2 regions of the Aquitalea sp. ASV15 genome follow, and region 2 is predicted to be linked to the other one. Evidence: predicted binding sites of a transcription regulator. Region 2 holds the regulator's gene; the other holds the start of a gene.
What was found. Region 2 encodes NrdR, which represses ribonucleotide reductase genes. Its sites were predicted from a motif close to AAANACNATATATNGTNTTT; they were not measured.
Positions count from the first base shown of each region.

Region 1: a site for NrdR is predicted at 1,875-1,894, ahead of JHD64_RS03740 (ribonucleoside triphosphate reductase). Genes of this name have one in related genera too.

Region 1 is NZ_JAELTZ010000006.1:171-4,594, forward strand. Features, by position in the region: gene nrdD (anaerobic ribonucleoside-triphosphate reductase) at 1-91, opposite strand, end outside; gene JHD64_RS03740 (ribonucleoside triphosphate reductase) at 132-1,847, opposite strand; gene JHD64_RS03745 (ABC transporter ATP-binding protein) at 2,118-3,224, shown strand; gene JHD64_RS03750 (ABC transporter substrate-binding protein) at 3,294-4,319, shown strand.
Region 2 is NZ_JAELTZ010000007.1:85,543-89,966, reverse strand. Features, by position in the region: gene JHD64_RS04890 (hypothetical protein) at 1-582, shown strand, start outside; gene glyA (serine hydroxymethyltransferase) at 678-1,925, shown strand; gene nrdR (transcriptional regulator NrdR) at 2,074-2,532, shown strand; gene ribD (bifunctional diaminohydroxyphosphoribosylaminopyrimidine deaminase/5-amino-6-(5-phosphoribosylamino)uracil reductase RibD) at 2,611-3,747, shown strand; gene JHD64_RS04870 (hypothetical protein) at 3,917-4,424, shown strand, end outside.

The DNA.
Region 1 (4,424 bases), on a different contig from region 2:
TCACGCGGGTCCACACTTCGCAGCGGGTACGCAGGGCCGGGTCGAGTTGTGCGGTGCTGATGACCTGGGGGTGTCGGGTTGGGGTTGTCATGGTGTTCTCCTGTTAAGGGACGGGTGAAAGCGTGTCAGCCTCAGCTGGCGGCAGTGGCTGCCATGGTGCGGACCAGCAGTTCGGCATCGCACTTGGGGCAGTATTCGTGGTGGCCGCTCAGATAGCCATGCTGCGGACACACCGAGAAGGTGGGGGTGACCGTGACATAGGGCAGCCGGAAGCGTTGCAGCGAGCGGCGCACCAGCTGCTTGCAGGCTGCGCTGCTGCTGATCGCCTCACGCATATACAGGTGCAGCACGGTGCCGCCGGTATAGCGGCGCTGCAGCGGCTCCTGGTGGCTGAGCGCGGCGAAGGGGTCGTCGGTATGGCCGGCGGGCAGCTGGCTGGAATTGGTGTAGTAAGGCTGGGCGTCCGTGCCGGCCTGCAGGATGCCGGGGTAGCGCTTGCGGTCTTCGCGGGCAAAGCGGTAGGTGGTGCCCTCGGCCGGGGTGGCTTCCAGGTTGTACAGATGGCCGGTGCTTTCCTGCATTTGCACCATGCGCGCACGGATGTGGTCGAGCAGCTCCAGCGCCAGCTGCTGGCCATGGGCGGTGGTGATGTCGTCGGCATCGCGGCTGTAATTGCGGATCAGCTCATTGATGCCGTTTACGCCGATGGTGGAGAAGTGATTGCGCAAAGTGCCGAGATAGCGCCTGGTGTAAGGATAGAGGCCATCGTCCATCCAGCCCTGTACCCGCCGGCGCTTGATTTCCAGGCTGTCGCAGGCCAGGGCCAGCAGGCGGTCGGTTTCGGCCAGCAGGCCGGCCCAGTCGCCGCGAAAGCGGTAGCCCAGCCGCGCGCAATTAAGGGTGACCACGCCTAGCGAGCCGGTCTGTTCGGCACTGCCAAACAGACCGTTGCCGCGCTTGAGCAGTTCGCGCAGGTCCAGCTGCAGCCGGCAGCACATGGAGCGCACCATTTGCGGCTCCAGATCGGAATTGAGGAAGTTCTGGAAATACGGCAGGCCGTAGCGGGCCGTCAGCTCGAACAGCAAATCGGCATTGGCGCTGTCCCAGTCGAAATCCGGGGTGATGTTGTAGGTGGGAATGGGAAAGGTAAAAGCCCGGCCATGCGCGTCGCCACTGGCCATCACCCGCAGAAAGGCGCGGTTGATGCGGTCCATTTCCGGCTGGCAGTCGCCATAGCAGAACGGCATTTCCTCGCCGGCAATCAGCGGGATCTGTTCCGCCAGGTCGGCCGGGCAGCGCCAATCGAAGGTGAGGTTGGTAAATGGTGTCTGCGTGCCCCAGCGCGAGGGCACGTTGAGGTTGTACACAAACTCCTGCATGGCTTGCTCCAGCTGGGCGTCACTCAGGCCATCGCGCTTGATGAAGGGGGCCAGGTAGGTGTCCACGCTGGAAAAAGCCTGTGCGCCGGCCCATTCGTTTTGCAGGGTGCCCAGAAAATTCACCATCTGCCCCAGCGCCGCGCTCAGGTGGCGCGGCGGGGCCGATTCCACCCGGCCCGGCACGCCATTGAAGCCTTCGTGCAGCAACTGGCGCAGCGACCAGCCGGCGCAGTAGCCGGCCAGCACATCCAGATCATGCAGGTGGAAATCGGCCTCGCGGTGGGCCTGGGCCACTGCCGCCGGGTAGATGCCATCCAGCCAGTAGTTGGCGGTGAGCTTGCCGGCGGCATTCAGAATCATCCCGCCCAGGCTGTAGCCCTGGTTGGCATTGGCAGAGACGCGCCAGTCGGCGCGGCTGAGGTATTCGTCCAGCGTGGCAAGCGGACTGACCATGACAGGTTTTTTCATAACAATATGTAGTGCCTTGAAATTTTCAGACACTATATATTGATTTTTAGCGCAGCAAAGTCACAGCTGGAAAAGGCTTGATGCGGATCAAGTGCCGCCCGCGCCGGCCGCTTGCACCAGGGTGGCGCCGGTTTTTCATGCTGCTGTCTTGTAGGGATTGCCCTACAGGACTACAGCATTTTTCCTGACAGTAAAATCCGCAGCCCCCCGATACCCCTGCTGTCATCCACTTTTTACAATTCAGTCATCACCATTTAAACAGGAGTGGTCATGGCTGAAACGAACGCAAGCGACATCCTGGTCCGCTTCAAGAACGTACAAAAGAGCTACGACGGCGAGACCCTGATCGTGAAGGATCTCAATCTGGATATCCGCAAGGGCGAATTCCTGACCCTGCTGGGTCCGTCCGGCTCCGGCAAGACCACCAGCCTGATGATGCTGGCCGGCTTTGAAACCCCGACCGCCGGCGAGATCATGCTGGGCGAGCGTTCGCTCAACCGCGTACCGCCGCACAAGCGCGATATCGGCATGGTGTTCCAGAACTACGCGCTGTTTCCGCACATGACCGTGGCCGAGAACCTGGCTTTCCCGCTGAAAGTGCGCGGCATGGACAAGACCGACGTCACCGAGCGCGTCAAGCGTGCCCTGTCCATGGTGCAGCTGGACAAGTTTGCCAACCGCTACCCCGGCCAGATGTCCGGTGGCCAGCAGCAGCGCGTGGCCCTGGCCCGTGCCCTGGTTTTCGAACCGCAACTGGTGCTGATGGACGAGCCGCTGGGTGCGCTGGACAAGCAGCTGCGCGAACACATGCAGATGGAAATCAAGCATCTGCACGAACGGCTGGGCGTGACCGTGGTGTATGTGACCCACGACCAGAGCGAAGCGCTGACCATGTCCGACCGCGTGGCCGTGTTCCATCAGGGTGAAATCCAGCAGATCGACAGCCCGCAAGGCCTGTACGAGCATCCGCGCAATACCTTTGTCGCCAACTTCATCGGTGAAAACAACCGCCTGCACGGCAAGCTGCTCAGCCGCGATGGCGAGCGCTGCACCGTGGGCCTGGAAAACGGCGAGCGCGTGGAAGCCATGGCCATTCACGATGCCGCCCCCGGCGCACCGGTATCGCTGTCCATCCGCCCGGAACGCATCAAGCTGAACGTGGCGCAGGAGCAAAACCGCTTCTCCGGCCGCGTGCGCGAATTCATCTATCTGGGCGACCACGTGCGCATCCGCATGGAAGCCTGTGGCAACTCCAGTTTCATCGTCAAACAGCCTATCGCCACGCTCGACCCCAAGCTGGCCGTGGGCGATGTGATTTCGCTGGGCTGGAATGTAGAACACGTAAGAGCGCTCGATCCCGTCGAACTGGCCGAGTGAGTGCGTGCGAGTGAGTAAGGTGTAGCTGTAGTCCTAAAACAATAGGAGATCTATCAAATGAAGAAATGCATGAAAGCTCTTTCGCTGGCCGTGGTTGCTGCTTGCTGTGCTCAGAGTGCCCTGGCCGGTGACCTGACCGTGATTTCCTTCGGCGGCGCCAACAAGGCTGCCCAGGAAAAGGCCTACTACGCCCCCTTCACCAAGGCTACCGGCATCAAGGTAGTGGGCGGCGAGTACAACGGCGAAATGGCCAAGGTGAAAGCCATGGTCGACACCAAGAGCGTGTCCTGGGACGTGCTGGAAGTGGAATCCCCGGAACTGGCCCGCGGTTGCGATGAAGGCATGTTCGAAAAGCTGGACTACAGCAAGATCGGCAACAAGGCTGATTTCGTACCGGGCGCTGCCCAGTCCTGCGGTGTGGGCATCTTCGTATGGTCGACCGTACTGGCCTACAACGCCGACAAGCTGAAGGTTGGCCCGACCAGCTGGAAGGATTTCTGGGATGTGAAGAAATTCCCGGGCAAGCGCGGCATGCGCAAGGGTGCCAAGTACACCCTGGAAGTAGCGCTGATGGCTGACGGCGTGGCACCGAAGGACGTGTACAAGGTACTGGCGACCCCGGCCGGCGTGGACCGCGCCTTCAAGAAGCTGGACCAGCTGAAGCCGAATATCCAGTGGTGGGAAGCCGGCGCACAACCGCCGCAGTACCTGGTATCCGGCGACGTGGTGATGAGCTCGGCCTACAACGGCCGTATCGCCAACACCCAGAAGGAAGGCAAGAACCTGAAGATCGTCTGGAACGGCGGCATGTATGACTTTGATTCGTGGGCCATCCCGAAGGGCTCGCCGAACAAGGACGCTGCGCTGAAGTTCATCGCTTTCGCCAGCAAGCCGGAAAACCAGAAGGTGTACTCGCAGAATATCGCCTACGGCCCGACCAACAAGAAAGCCGTGCCGCTGCTGGACTCGAAGCTGGTGGCTGACCTGCCGACCGCTCCGCAAAACATCAAGAGCGGTGTCGCCGTGGATGTGGCTTTCTGGGCTGACTTCGGCGAATCGCTGGAACAACGCTTCAACGCCTGGGCTGCCAAGTAAGCAGCTGCAACACGCATGACTGCTGCCGGCTCTTTTATATCCGGCAGCAGGTCCGCCCCCTCGGGGGTTCATCCCCAGGGGGTTTCACCCCTTACCTGATCCGGA
Region 2 (4,424 bases):
GAAGCCTTGAACGGTGCCGCCATCACCCTGAAAGAAGAGGGCGTGTTCCTGCGTTACCTGCTGGGTGTGGCCATCCAGCAGCCGGGCGATGCCGCGCCGGTACAGCTGGGTGGTGCTGTCGGCGCCTGGGGCATGCCCTTGATGAAATTCCTGGGCGAACAATTGCATACAGATGGTGTGACATTGTTCCCGATTGCCCGGCCGCCCCTGCCGGTGATGCAGGCGCTGGTGGCCGGCAATTTCGCCCGTTTCGAAGTAGCCTTGCAGGTGTTTGCCAGCAGCCAGATCCGCCGGCTGCGCGAGTTGTCGAAAGACCCGGTGGCCATTCTGTCCGCCCATGACAACGGTGAGTTGCACATCACCCTGTCGGCAGAAGGCGACGAACGCAACTGGGAAGCCTTTGTCTGGCCGCTGGCGGCCATGGACAATGTGGCGCTGATCGAATCGAACTTCCGCGAACTGATGGCGGAGTGCCGGGTGCGCGATGTCCATGTGCTGCCGGCGGTTTACCCGGAAAGCCGCGATGGCATTCCGCTGTTCTTTACCGCAGACGACTTGTCGCAGCTGAACGGGCAGGGCTGAAGCGACGTTGGTAAAAACGCTTCATGTGAAAATGTTTCAGAGGGCGATTCGTGTAGAATGGCCTCATCGTTAACCCTTTGATGGAAGAGTCAAAGATGTTTGCAGCTGACCAGACGATTGCCAAGTTCGACCCGGAATTGGCCGCCGCTATCAAGGCCGAGTGCCAACGCCAGGAAGATCATATTGAACTGATCGCTTCCGAAAACTATACCAGCCCCGCAGTGATGGAAGCCCAGGGCTCCCAGCTGACCAACAAGTACGCCGAAGGCTATCCGGCCAAGCGTTTCTACGGTGGCTGTGAACACGTTGATGTGGTCGAGCAACTGGCCATCGACCGTGTGAAGCAACTGTTCGGTGCCGAATACGCCAACGTGCAGCCGCACTCCGGCAGCCAGGCCAACCAGGCGGTGTACTTCTCCATCCTGAAGCCGGGTGACACCGTAATGGGCATGAACCTGGGCCATGGTGGTCACCTGACCCACGGCTCCCCGGCCAACCTGTCCGGCAAGATGTTCAACATCGTGGCCTACGGTCTGAACGAGCAGGAAGAAATCGACTACGACGACATGGAACGCGTAGCGATGGAAACCAAGCCCAAGCTGATCATCGGCGGCGCTTCCGCCTACGCCCTGCGCTTCGACTTCGAACGCATGGGCCAGATCGCCAAGAAGTGCGGTGCTTATTTCATGGTCGACATGGCGCACTACGCCGGTCTGATCGCCGCTGGTGTGTATCCGAACCCGGTGCCGCATGCCGACTTCGTGACCTCCACCACCCACAAGACCCTGCGTGGTCCGCGTGGCGGCATCATCCTGGCCAAGGCCGAGTTCGAAAAGAGCATCAACAGCAATGTGTTCCCCACCCTGCAGGGCGGCCCGCTGATGCATGTGATTGCCGGCAAGGCCATCGCTTTCAAGGAAGCGCTGCAACCGGAATTCAAGGTCTATCAGGAACAAGTGCTGAAGAACGCCGACGCCATGGCCCGTACCCTGGCCGAACGCGGTCTGCGCATCATCTCCGGCCGTACCGAAAGTCACGTCTTCCTGGTGGACCTGCGTCCCAAGGGCCTGACCGGCAAGGCTGCCGATGCACTGCTGGGCCGTGCGCACATCACCGTCAACAAGAACGCCATTCCGAACGACCCGGAAAGCCCGTTCGTGACTTCCGGCATCCGTATCGGTTCGCCGGCCATCACCACCCGTGGCTTCAAGGAAGCCGAGGCGGTCATGGTGGCCAATCTGGTGGCCGATGTCCTGGATAATCCGACTGACGATGCCGCCATCGCCCGCGTTGCCGAACAGGCCACCGCGCTGTGCCATCGCTTCCCGGTTTACGCCAAGTAAGCAATTGCTTGCCGGACGGAAGGCAGCCTGCGGGCTGCCTTTTTTCTTATCTGCGGCAAATCAGGGCGGCTTTACCGTTGCAGGCATTAACCTGTCAGGTCTTTGCTGCTACCATCAGACCTCATCAAACATACTGGATTGACACGTCATGAAATGTCCTTTCTGTGGCAATGCCGATACCCAGGTCATCGACTCCAGAGTCAGCGAGGACGGGGCCAGCATCCGTCGCCGTCGTCGTTGTCTGGCCTGCGAAAAGCGCTTCACGACATTTGAAACCGCCGATGTGCGCATGCCGCAGGTGGTCAAATCCGGTGGCCATCGTTCCGAATTCGATATCGAGAAGGTTCGCACCAGTTTCCTGCGCGCCCTGCACAAGCGGCCGGTGCCGACCGCGCTGGTGGATGACGCCATAGACCGCATCTGTCACAAGCTGCTGCAGCTGGGTGAACGCGAAGTATCCAGCCGCCAGATCGGCGAAATGGTGATGAACGAACTGGCCAAGCTGGACAAGGTGGCTTATGTGCGTTTTGCCTCGGTCTATCGCAGTTTTCAGGATATTTCCGAGTTCTCTGATGCGATCAGGGAAATCCAGAAGTCCAATCATTGAAACAGGGCGGGCTGCGCCATGCCGGCGCCGGCCTGCCATCTGATGCCGGCTGCCGCCACCCCGCAGGACTGCGCAGCCATGTCTCATTCGCTGGAAGGCTTGTTGATGTCGTCGTATTCCCCGCAAGACCATATATTCATGCAACAGGCGCTGCGCCTGGCCGAAGCCGCCACCCGCCGTGCCGCCCCCAATCCCGGAGTAGGTTGTGTGCTGGTGCGCGATGGCCAGGTCATCGGCGAAGGAGCCACCTTGCAGGTGGGCGGGGATCATGCCGAAATCCAGGCGATCAAGGACTGTCTGGCGCGCGGTGACACGCCACGCGGCGCCACAGCCTATGTCACGCTGGAACCATGCAGTCATCACGGCCGCACCCCGCCCTGTGCTGAGCGACTGGTACAGGAAGGGCTGGCACGCGTGGTGGCGGCCATGGTCGATCCTTACCATGAAGTGTCCGGCCGCGGGCTGGCCATGCTGCGTGCTGCGGGCATCGACGCCTCTGCCGGTCTGCTGGAAAGCGAGGCGCGCCGTGTTCATCGCGGTTTTCTGTCGCGGGTGGAGCGCCAGCGCCCCTGGGTGACGCTCAAGGCCGCCGCCACGCTGGATGGCAAGACTGCTTTGCTCAATGGCAAGAGCCAATGGATTACCGGGCCGGCGGCGCGCCATGACGTGCAAAAACTGCGCGCCCGCCACTGTGCCATCCTCACCGGCAGCGGCACCGTGCTGGTGGATAATCCGCAGCTGACGGTGCGCGATTTCATCCTGCCGCAGCAGCCCTTGCGCGTGGTGCTGGACAGCCGGCTGGTCACGCCGCCGGATCGCCGCATCTTCCATGGCGGTAATACCCTGCTGGTGACCAGCAGTACCGACCTGGCCCGCCATCAGCCCTACCTGCAGCGTGGGGCCGAATTGATGGTGTTGCCGGAAGATGCCGGCCATGCCAATCTGCCCATGCTGATGCGGCATCTGGCCGAGCGTGGCATCAATGAATTGATGATAGAAGCCGGTGCCGGCTTGAACGGCGCACTGGTCAGGGCCGGGCTGGTCGATGAGGCCATTCTGTATCTGGCCCCCGCGCTGGTGGGCAGCACGGCACAGGGCCTGTTTGCCTGGCCGGCGCTGGAGGATCTGGCTGACAAACAGCAGGTCAGGATTCAGGATGTGCGCATGGTGGGAGCGGATATCCGCATCAACATGACTTTTGCTGCGCCGCTGTGAAGCGCGCGGTGATGGCTGCCATCGCGATCAGGCTGGCCGAACCGGCTGGCGTGTTCCACAATGAAGCAGCGTGTTCATTGCACCGCCGCTGTCCTGGCCGCGCTGCGCTGACCAACAAGACTGGCATGGCAGCCAGTACCGGCCCGGCCGCTAGCATGAGTAGACCACAATGACTGACTCAGCCTCATCACTTCCCGCCATGGATTCCGCTGGCCTGCAGCAGGCGCTGGATGCCTATCTGCGCCTTATCTTGCGCCAGGGAGCCGCCGAGCAGGTATTGGATGAGCGGCGGCAATTGCTGGATAAATTGCTGCCATTGCTGGACGGGGTATCGCGCGATGCCCATTCCTTCCGCCGCGTGGTGGAGCGCTTTGTCGGCAGCTGTGCGGTGCAGGACCGGGTCACCGCCTTGACCTGCGCGCGCGAGTTCTATTACTTCTGGCTGGGCGATGTGAAAAAGCTGGTGGAAATTACCGCCCGCTCCGGCTTTACCACACGCAATGTGCGGCTGGAAATGGCCGACTCGCTGGCCTCGCTGCTGGAGCGCATGCGGCGTCAGGGCTTCGATGCCTTTCCGCCTTCGCTGGAAATCTATCTGGGCAAGCTGTTCGAGGATGGCATGGCCGAGGCCGACATCCATGAGCGCGAAATGCTGCTCAAGGGCATGTTGTTCCTGT